2 regions of the Alkalimarinus coralli genome follow, and region 1 is predicted to be linked to the other one. Evidence: predicted binding sites of a transcription regulator. Region 1 holds the regulator's gene; the other holds the start of a gene.
The links. Region 1 encodes FliA, which starts transcription of late flagellar genes. Its sites were predicted from a motif close to CTAAAGNTNNNNNNNNNNNNGCCGATA; they were not measured.
Positions count from the first base shown of each region.

Region 2: a site for FliA is predicted at 2,090-2,116, ahead of cobU (bifunctional adenosylcobinamide kinase/adenosylcobinamide-phosphate guanylyltransferase). Genes of this name have one in related genera too.

Region 1 is NZ_CP096016.1:1,085,919-1,091,474, forward strand. It holds gene flhF (flagellar biosynthesis GTPase FlhF) at 1-695, shown strand, start outside; gene MY523_RS04820 (MinD/ParA family protein) at 1,169-1,981, shown strand; gene MY523_RS04825 (RNA polymerase sigma factor FliA) at 1,993-2,724, shown strand; gene cheY (chemotaxis response regulator CheY) at 2,900-3,286, shown strand; gene MY523_RS04835 (protein phosphatase CheZ) at 3,301-4,089, shown strand; gene MY523_RS04840 (chemotaxis protein CheA) at 4,101-5,556, shown strand, end outside.
Region 2 is NZ_CP096016.1:4,350,011-4,355,566, reverse strand. It holds gene MY523_RS19675 (histidine phosphatase family protein) at 1-266, opposite strand, end outside; gene cobT (nicotinate-nucleotide--dimethylbenzimidazole phosphoribosyltransferase) at 415-1,464, opposite strand; gene cobU (bifunctional adenosylcobinamide kinase/adenosylcobinamide-phosphate guanylyltransferase) at 1,535-2,047, opposite strand; gene MY523_RS19660 (aminotransferase class V-fold PLP-dependent enzyme) at 2,367-3,500, shown strand; gene MY523_RS19655 (acyl-CoA dehydrogenase C-terminal domain-containing protein) at 4,123-5,556, shown strand, end outside.

The DNA.
Region 1 (5,556 bases):
GAGGCATTTATGCATTGGTTGGACAGACAGGTGCAGGTAAGACCACAACAATTGGCAAGATGGCTGCGCGGTATGTGTTGGAGCATGGGGCTGACTCAATTGCGTTAATCACCACTGATCGATATAGAATAGCCGCGCATGAGCAGCTAATGGTCTTTGGTCGTATTTTAAATATCCCTGTTAGAGTCGTGGATGAACAAAACCCGCTGGACGATGTGCTGGAGTCGCTACAGGATAAGAAGTTAGTACTTATCGATACTGCCGGGCTTAACCACCAAGACCCTGATTGGGCTGAGCAGCTGCATGAGTTGCGTAATTCAAAATTCGATATTCAAAGTTATCTGGTTCTGTCGGCAATAACACAAACCCAGATTATGAAATCCACCTACCATTATTATAAGATGGTCGGATTGGCAGGGTGCCTGGTTACTAAGTTGGACGAGGCTGTTAGCCTGGGTGAGGTAATTAGTTTCCTTTACTTAAGCGGTTTATCGGTCGCTTATGTGACTGATGGGCAAAAAATACCCGATGATATTCATTTGGCAAAAGCGCATATCATTGTTAGCAAAGCGATTACGTTATTTAAAGAGCAGGAAAAATTTGAAGCAGAGTTATTGTCTAATACGCAAGGCCGGATACATAATACCGGGCGCGCCAATGAGCTAACTTCAATGTATTTTGGCAACACAGCCTGAAATTAAGAACATAAAACAGTATCCTCTGCTAAACTGATGAAAAGTTTAGTTGTTTTATAGCTATCTAAGTGAATAAAATGTCTGTTTTTTGATCGAATTGGCCGATTGAGAAAACATATATCGCTTCGTTTGTGATAACAATAAAAGTAGTTTATTTCAGCTAAAGCGGTTAAGCGTTAAATAACGCTGCGGCACAAAGAACTGAATAGTTTCAGCCGAAGCATGCCTTTTCCGTTAAGAGCAATAAGATAGTCGTAATAAATGAGATCGTAGTGAATGGCACTGACTTAAGCTTGTCATCCTCGCGAACGCGGGGATCCATAGGGTTATAGACTCCGTTCCAAATGGATTCCCGCCTGCGCGGGAATGACAGTACAGAGTCATTATGTTTTAGGTAAGTGCCACTAAGATCGTAGTAATAAATGAGATTGTAGAAATAGAGCAAATTGCAGTAATAGGGGATAAACACCTGTATGAGTAATTCAAATCCAGTCCAGGTTATTGCTGTTACAGGCGGTAAAGGCGGTATTGGCAAAAGTAATGTATCGATTAACCTAGCTTTGGCGCTCTCCTCTATGGGGCGAAGAGTCGTGGTGCTTGATGCGGACTTGGGGTTGGCAAATATTGATGTTCTCTTGGGAATTACTTCGAACAGAAATTTAGCAGATGTTCTTTCAGGTGAGTGTGGCTTGCGAGATGTGATGGTCGAAGGCCCTGGGGGAATTAAAGTTGTCCCAGCTTCATCCGGGACTCAAAAAATGGTCTCCTTAAGCCCCTTGGAGCATGCTGGCTTGATTAATGCGTTTAGCGAAATCTCAGGCGATTTGGATGTATTGGTTGTGGATACAGCCGCAGGTATATCTGACAGTGTGGTTAGCTTTTTGAGGGCCGCACAGGAAATCGTTGTGGTGGTGGTTGATGAACCGACTTCAATTACCGACTCCTATGCGCTTATTAAATTACTAAACAGAGATTACGGAATTCATCGCTTTAGAGTGTTGGCTAATATGGTCAAAACACAGCAGGAAGGCCGTCACCTTTATTCAAAACTCGTTAAAGTAACAGATCGTTTTCTTGATGTTGCCCTTCAATACGTTGGTAGCATTCCATTCGATGAGGCAGTTAAAAAATCAGTTCAACGTCAGCGGGCTGTATTGGATGCTTACCCTCGTGCAAAAGCTTCACTAGCCTATAAGTCGTTAGCGCAAAAAGCGGATAGCTGGCCTTTGCCTTCGTCACCGAGAGGGCACTTGGAGTTTTTTGTTGAGCGTTTGGTGCAGGCGTAAATTATTAATTTATGGCATTGGTACACGGCCAAATGATGTATAGTGATTCGAATATTGAACGGGCTGATAGTCTGGTTCGGCAGCACGCGCCACTGGTGAAGCGTATCGCTTATCATCTGATGGCAAGGCTTCCGGCAAGCGTGCAGGTGGATGACCTGATCCAGTCCGGTATGATGGGGCTGTTAGAAGCCTCTAAAAAATATGAGCCATCAAAAGGGGCATCGTTCGAAACCTACGCCGGGATTCGAATTCGTGGTGCCATGATGGACGAAATTCGCAAAGGAGACTGGGTTCCCCGGTCTGTTCACAGAAATACCCGTAAGATATCTGAAGCGATCAAAGCGGTTGAAGACCGTGAAGGTCGTGATGCAAAAGATCATGAGGTAGCGGCAGAGCTCGACATGGACTTAGACGAGTATTATGCCTGTATTAAGGATAGTGCCAGTGGAAAGCTATTTAGCTTTGAAGAAATTCTGGAAGGGGGAGAGGGGGCTGTTGATCAGTTGGCTGCATCCTCTGAAACGCCTTATTCAGAATTGCAAGATGACGCGTTTAAAGAGGGGTTGGTGCAAGCAATAGCCTCACTACCCGAACGAGAACGATTAGTGCTATCGCTCTACTATGATGAAGAGCTAAACCTTAAAGAGATTGGGGCGGTGCTTTCAGTGAGTGAATCACGAGTTAGCCAAATACACAGTCAGGCAGCATTGCGCTTAAGATCTAGGTTAATAGAGTGGCACTAAAATTGACATGCTTATAGCTGCTTGAATTTTTTAGAAAAATGATAGCAGTTATTTTGCTTAACATTAAAAAAAACTGGATACCCGTCGAACTCAAGCTAGACTTACATTCATACCATGAGCCTGAATCGAGTTCTGGCTTGTTAAGGGTTCCAGCTTCGGCATTTTGGAGGTCGACTTGGATAAAAATATGAAAATCCTGGTAGTTGATGATTTTTCGACTATGAGGAGAATTATAAAAAACCTGTTAAGAGATCTGGGCTTTACAAACGCTGATGAAGCGGATGACGGGAATACTGCATTGCCAATGCTTCAGACAGGTAAATATGACTTTCTCGTGACAGATTGGAATATGCCTGGCATGACGGGTATCGAACTGCTTAAGGCAGTAAGAGCTGATGATAATCTGAAAGGTTTACCCGTACTGATGGTTACTGCTGAAGCGAAGCGGGATCAGATTGTTGCTGCAGCTCAGGCGGGTGTAAATGGTTATGTTGTAAAGCCGTTTACTGCGGCGGTGCTGAAAGAAAAAATTGATAAAATCTTTGAGCGTATCGATTCTTGAGCGCAGGTTAGTGCATGACAAATAAAGAAGAAAACTCGCAGGATATGGCAGGATTTGAAACGCAGCTTAAAAACCAGGCCGCTGATCTCAAAGATTTGGTTGATTCCGGTAACATTTCAGAAGCGTTGAAAGTAATCTCAGACTTAAATGCCACCCGAGATCAAAGTCTTTACCAGGAAGTTGGGCGGTTAACGCGAACCTTACACGAATCAATTAGAAATTTTCATATTGATACGGCAAGAGGGGCGGGTCAGGAAGAGCTTTCCAAAATTGATGATGCGACTGATCGCTTGTCTTATGTTGTCGACATGACCAATAAGGCTGCAAATAAGACCTTAGACCTTGTAGAAGAGAGTATGCCTATTGCTTCGGAAATGAAGGAAGAAGCAGATATTCTAAAAGGTGATTGGGCAAAACTACGTCGCAGAGAGATGAAGCCTGAAGAGTTTCGTCAGCTTTATAAACGTATGGACTTGTTTCTTGATAAATTAAGCAATCAATCGGATAAAGTTTATCGTAATTTGTCCGACATATTGTTAGCACAAGATTTTCAGGATCTCACCGGTCAAGTCATTAAGAGAGTGACAGGGTTGGTGCAGGAGGTGGAGGAAAACCTAGTAAGCCTAGTGGCTATGGCCGGTAAGGTAGATCAGATTACAGGTACCGTTCACGAAGGATTAGAACAAGAAAAAGAAAAGAATATTGAACGTGGTGAGGGGCCTCAGATGAACGCGGAAGAACGTGTCGATGTGGTTTCGAGTCAGGATGATGTGGATGATTTACTCTCCAGTCTAGGTTTTTGAGGAGTGCTTGCATGGGGTTTGAAGCGGATGAAGAGATTCTCCAGGACTTTTTAGTCGAGTCAGGTGAAATTCTCGAGCTTCTGTCAGAACAACTGGTGGATTTGGAGCAGAATCCGGATGATACGGATTTGCTTAACGCGATATTTCGTGGGTTCCACACGGTGAAGGGCGGAGCTGGTTTTCTACAGCTTGATGCGTTAGTTGAGTGCTGCCATGTGGCAGAGAACGTCTTCGATATTCTTCGAAATGGTAAGCGTACAGTTACTGCCGAATTGATGGACGTGGTACTGCAGGCGTTAGATGCCGTTAATGAAATGTTCGAACAGTGCAGAAATCGGGAAGAGCTGGTTCCCGCAGACCCCGCTTTGATTCAAGCGCTGGCAAGGCTTGCCGTTCCTGAAACTGAAGGCGAGCGAGCATCTGAGGCTCCAGCCACAGAGACAGCTCCCGACATGAACGAACCCCCCGTTGAGCAAAGCTCTGTGCAGACTGAAGATGACGCTGAAGAGAAGGGCGACATTACCGACGATGAGTTCGAACAACTTTTAAGTGCACTCGATGCGCCTGAAGGCACTACGGCTGCGGAATCTACACAAGCCTCAACTGCTTCTTCCAGTGACAATGTTGAGTTGTTTGATGAGGCTCCATCAACAGGTGGCTCTGACGATGAAATCACTGATGATGAATTTGAAAAACTGTTGGATGACCTGCATGGAGCAGGTAAGCATGGCAGCATAGAAAAAGCCGAAAAACCTCAAGAGCCTGATTCAGGCGAAATTACTGACGACGAATTTGAAAAACTGCTGGATGACCTGCACGGAAAAGGCCAGTTTACAGGCGAAGTTGCGGGTGGCGGTTCAGTGTCACCCTCTCTCTCTCCCTCTCCCGAAACAGCTGCAGCGGGTGACTCTGACCTAATTGATGACAGTGAGTTTGATAAACTCCTTGATGATCTTCATGGTAAAGGAAAGGGGCCAACAGAAGGTGGCGGCGCTGTTTCGCCTGCGGCCAGTACGCCAACACCTCCGCCGGCGGCAAAACCCCAACCTAAACCTGAGCCTCAACCTAAACCTAAACCTGAGCCTGTATCGGCACCAAAGACCTCTGCACCGGCCTCGCCCGCAGCTAAAAAGGCGGTTGGCAAAGAGCAGTCAATTGCTACCGAAACCACCGTTCGGGTTGATACCAAGCGTCTTGATGACATTATGAATATGGTTGGAGAGCTGGTATTGGTTAGAAATCGCTTGAAGCGCCTAGGTGATGAGAGTGAAAACGAGTCAATGCAAAAGGCGGTATCGAACCTTGATGTCGTGACGGGTGACCTGCAGTCTGCAGTGATGCAAACCCGTATGCAGCCAATCAAAAAGGTATTTGGAAGATTCCCAAGAGTCGTAAGGGACTTGGCTCGCAATCTTAAAAAAGAAGTTAACCTTGTTTTGCGTGGTGAAGATACTGACTTGGATAAAA
Region 2 (5,556 bases), 1.6 Mb from region 1:
CAGCAGCCAAACCCAATCTCCTGAAACCCTGCGACCTCCTTGTAGGGCGTATTTCGATTATCTGCCAACTGCCTGGCAAACTCCGAACAACGCCTGAGAGGCGAGCTTATTATTTGTTGCCATGGCCGGTGGTCTCCAACAGAGGCACGCATCTGGTTCCAGCCTTCTTCTGTCAGTGGGTCGTCCTGGCTGCCTCTCAGCAATCGACCGCCAACCGGTTCACCATGACGTAACAAATCAATAATGGTTTCTTTATAACTGCTCATTTACTGCTCAACTTATGTTAATAACTCCAGGGCTCACACCTATGTTTGCCCGGTTCGGTCAATAATCCTACTCACATTCAACGGCTTCACTGAAAAAGCCAAGCACTAGCATGTTTAACCTGCCTGCACCTTTAACCTGTCAGCATCTTTAGCCTGCCTGCACCTCTGCTTCTTCAAATGTGGCCATGCTGGCATGCAGGGCCAGTGCCGAATCTATAATCGGCAGACAGACCGCAGCGCCACTCCCTTCCCCAAGCCTCATACCCAAAGACAGTAACGGGCTAACCTCTAATTGCTCTAAAACCAGCCGGTGGCCCTTTTCAGCCGACTGATGCGAGAACAGTAACCAACCTTTTAATTCTGGCCTTAACCTGCAAGCAACCAATGCAGCGGCTGTCGCGATAAAGCCATCAACCAGCGAAGGAATACCTTGCTGTGCTGCCGCAATATAAGCCCCGGCCAGTGCTGCAATCTCAAATCCGCCTACCGCACATAAAACATCAAGCGGCTGCGGAGAGGGAGCATGTTTTTTTAACGCCGCACTAATCACGTCTGCCTTGTGTTTAATTGCCTGGTTACCCAACCCGGTACCTGCGCCCACTAAATCATCTACCGGTCTATTGAGTAAAGCACAACAAACAGCGGTTGCCGACGTTGTATTGGCAATCCCCATCTCTCCCCCGATAAATAACCGGGTATCTTGAGCAATCACCTCATTGATAACCTGCTGGCCAATAGCTAGCGCATCCAGGCACTGCTGCTTCGTCATCGCCGGTTGTTTAGCGAAGTTAGCAGTGCCACACGCGACAGGATTATTAACAACGCCACCAACTCCCGCTACTGAGTTGGCCGTACCCGCATTAACAATATGCAGGTCAGCGCCCAGTTGAGCCGCCAGCACGCTAATCGCAGCCCCTCCACGGGCAAAATTTTTCACCATTTCAACGGTGACTGCCTGAGGAAAAGCAGATACCCCCTCTTCTGCCACACCATGATCCGCCGCAAATATAGCGATTGATGTTTTCTTTGCGACGAGCTCCGGTATTACCTTACCCTGCCAGCCGGCAAACAACACTGCCAGTTGCTCAAGACGCCCTAACGAACCCGGAGGTTTGGTCAGCGTACTCTGCCTGAGTTCTGCTTTCTCTCTTGAAAATAAATCAATTTCAACCAGTGGCGCTTCAAACCAATGTGGCATAGTTAATTCTCATTATGTTTTATTTAGATTTGACGTCATATATCTCGCGGCCAACAAGGCGCGAAGTGAGTTAAGGTTTAAGTTGCTGGGCAATACCCGCAGTCACAAACGTAACCTGATCACATTGGGCCGCTAACGCCTGATGTAACCACCCTGCCTCATCAACAAAACGGCGGGCGAGTGCATTATCAGGAATAACCCCCTGGCCCACTTCGTTACTCACCAATATTACATGGCCCGGTAGCGAAAAAACGCAGTCTAATAAACTTTGTTTCTCTTTACCAAACAGTACTGAGTCATCCATGCACAACAGATTACTTAACCAAAGGGTCAGGCAGTCAACCAGAATAGTGCGATTCTCAGCAGCATGACTCTGTAGCGCCCGCGCAAGATAAACAGGCTCTTCGACAGTCCCCCAGTGAGCGGGGCGGTCACCCTGGTGCCGAGCAATTCGCTCATCCATTTCACGATCAAACGCCTGGGCGGTCGCGATATAGAGAACATCTTGCCGGGTTGCTTTCGCTCGCTGTTCAGCCAGGCGGCTTTTGCCTGAGCGCGCGCCTCCCAGAATTAACTCTTTCATCTTATCTCCAGTTTAAACTAACCATGGCAAAACTTAAGGCCATAACGCCTTCAAAGGGTCAACCTGCAGCAGCTAAATACCCAAACGTTAGCACATAAATCTGCACGGGATAGTAGCAGTTTTTGCACTCGCTTCCGAACCCGAATAGCACTCCCATTAAACTTAAAAAGTGCCACAATATATGAATGACCATTATTAGAGATAAAAACACAGCCGGGAGATTGTTTTGATTATTTAATGGGGATATGCTTTTGGGCAACAAGCTGCATCTTGATAGAGACGTTTGATAATTATTATCAGTATTGAATAAGGACAAAAAATGCCTGCGTTATTACCCAATGTCGACCCTGACGGACTTCTAGAGTATTCAGTTGTATTTACCGACCGCTCATTGAACCATATGTCGAAAGCCTTTCAAGGAGTGATGAACGACATATCAAGCACCCTTAAAAGTGTCTATAAAGCAGAAGCAGTGGTGGTCGTTCCGGGTGGTGGCACTTATGGTATGGAGTCGGTAGCCCGGCAGTTTGCCAATAATAAAAAGTGCCTGATTATTCGCAATGGCTGGTTTAGCTATCGTTGGACACAAATTCTGGAAATGGGCAATATCGCCAAAGAGTCAGTGGTACTTAAGGCGCGCAAAACGTCTGATACCAGTGACGCCCCTTTCGCTCCAGCCCCTGTCGAGGAGGTGGTGGCAACCATTAAATCTGAAAAGCCTGAGATTGTGTTCGCCCCTCATGTCGAAACAGCGTCAGGAATTATCCTCCCTGAAGACTATATCACCGCTATCGCAGAAGCCGTCCATTCGGTCGGAGGGCTATTTGTGCTGGACTGCGTTGCCTCAGGTACGCTATGGGTCGATATGGAGAAAACGGGCGTCGATATTCTGATCAGCGCGCCACAAAAAGGCTGGAGTTCATCCCCCTGTAGCGCACTGGTGATGCTAAGCGCCAACGCAAGACAAGAGATAGAAAACACCACCAGCAGCAGTTTTGCCTGTGACTTGAAGAAATGGTTACAGATTATGGAAGCCTACGAAAATGGTGGCCATGCTTATCACGCAACGATGCCAACCGATGCATTAACCACCTTTCGTGACACCATGAAAGAGACCCAGGCATACGGCTTCGAAAAAGTACGAGCTGAACAACAAGAGCTGGGTGACCGGGTTAGAGCGTTGTTAGCAGAAAAGGGCATCAAAAGCGTTGCCGCTGAAGGGTTTCAGGCTCCGGGCGTTGTCGTCAGTTATACCCAAGATGCCGCAATGCAAAATGGCAAGAAGTTTCTCGAACTCGGCTTGCAGATCGCAGCCGGTGTGCCGCTACAGTGTGATGAGCCCGAAGATTTTAAAACCTTTAGATTAGGCCTATTTGGTCTCGACAAACTGCATAATATCGACCGCACTGTGGAGCACCTCAGTCGCGCACTCGACCAAATTCTGGCCAAGTAGACTCACCGGTCAGACCTATACTGATAGATTCAAATCTAAGCATTAAGGGGGGGATTCCCCCTTGTTTCCCTTATATATCATAATATTACCACTCTCATATTTCTCGCTGAAATCCACCATTCTATTATTGATCGTTTGACAATGTCCCTTTATGACCGATTTATTGTCATAAATTGACCTTCAGTAACCATTGGCAAATAGGCACAATAGTCCTCGTTGATTAGTGTCTCTGAACTAGTCCGTTTTTACTCTCGCAAGAGGGTAAATACTTACCTTGCTTTAAGGCTGCCATTGGCAGCCTTTTTTTATGCCTGAAATTTAATGTTGCGCCCTCCCAATACCACCCGCCTCCCTCAAAAGTCCCCACGGCTAGCTGTTTTTGACCCTACAGTCTCCAAATTGACCCAATTCGCAATGATTTAAGACCCCTCTGCCAATTACTCTATGATTGAATCAAGGACAATCGGCACTGTGGAAACCGGTTGAGTCACGTCTAATCACCACCTTTCTACACTTGTCGCCAGTGACACAGGCTTATCCAAAGCCGCCAAAGGCGTAGCGCAGTGAGTAAACCAGGTAGCATGAGCGGGTTGCTCGCTCAAAGGCAGTAGGAGAGCAAACAATGCCAGAATACAAAACCCCTTTACGTGATATGAAATTCGTATTTAACGAATTACTGCAAACACAAGAACACTACAAAAATATTCCAGCGGGTGAGGAAGCGACTCCTGATATGGTTGACGCCATTCTGGAAGAGAGTGCCAAGTTCAGTGAGGAAGTACTATCTCCATTAAATCAGGTGGGGGATAAAGAAGGCTGTAAACTGGTGGATGGGCAAGTCATCACACCTACCGGGTTCAAGGCTGCATACGACCAGTTTGTGGCCGGAGGATGGCAGGGAATGTCTCACCCTGTCGAGTATGGCGGGCAAGGGTTACCTCTTTCTTTAGGGGTGCTTAAATCAGAGATGATCAGTACCGCCAACTGGTCGTGGGGAATGTACCCAGGCTTGAGCATGGGCGCAATGAACACAGTCTACCTGCACGGCAGCGAAGAGCAGAAACAAATTTACCTGACCAAGTTAACGGAAGGTGCCTGGACTGGCAGCATGTGCTTGACTGAGCCCCAGTGTGGTACAGATTTAGGGCAAGTTAAAACCAAAGCTGACGCCAATGAAGATGGCTCTTACACCATTACTGGAACCAAAATATTTATCTCTGCCGGTGACCATGATTTAACCGACAATATTGTGCACATCGTACTTGCACGCTTGCCCGATGCACCAAAGGGAACCAGAGGAATATCGCTCTTTATCGTTCCCAAGTTCCTCCCTGATGCTCAGGGTAATACCGGGGAGTTTAACAATGTGAACGTCGGTTCATTGGAAGATAAAATGGGCATCAAGGGCTCTTCGACCTGCGTCATGAATTTTGATGGCGCCAAAGGTTTTTTGATTGGGCCACCCAATAAGGGCCTGGAGTGTATGTTCACCTTTATGAATACCGCCCGTATTGGCACCGGGTTGCAAGGCTGTGCAGCGGCAGAACTCTCATTTCAGGGCGCACTGGCTTATGCCAAAGACCGTCTCTCGATGCGTTCGCTAAGCGGCAAAAAAGCCCCCGACAAAATTGCCGACCCAATTATTGTGCACCCTGACGTGCGTCGCATGTTGCTCACTCAGAAAGCGTTTGCAGAAGGCGGCCGCGCCATGATCTATTACGCAGCCCATAAAGCAGACTTCTTGATCGACAGCAGTGACGAAAAGGCCCATGACCGGGCCGATGACGACTTGGGCTTTTTGACCCCCATTATCAAAGCCTTTTTAACTGAGACCGGTTATGAAGCAGCAAACCTCGGCATGCAGGTATTTGGTGGCCATGGATACATTAAAGAGTGGGGTATGGAGCAGATTGTCCGTGATACACGAATATCTATGCTCTATGAAGGCACTACTGGCATTCAGGCGCTTGACCTGTTGGGGAGAAAGATACTGCTGGACAAAGGGGCCGCATTCCGCCGCTTCAGTAAAGAGCTGAGCCAATACTGTAAAGGAAAA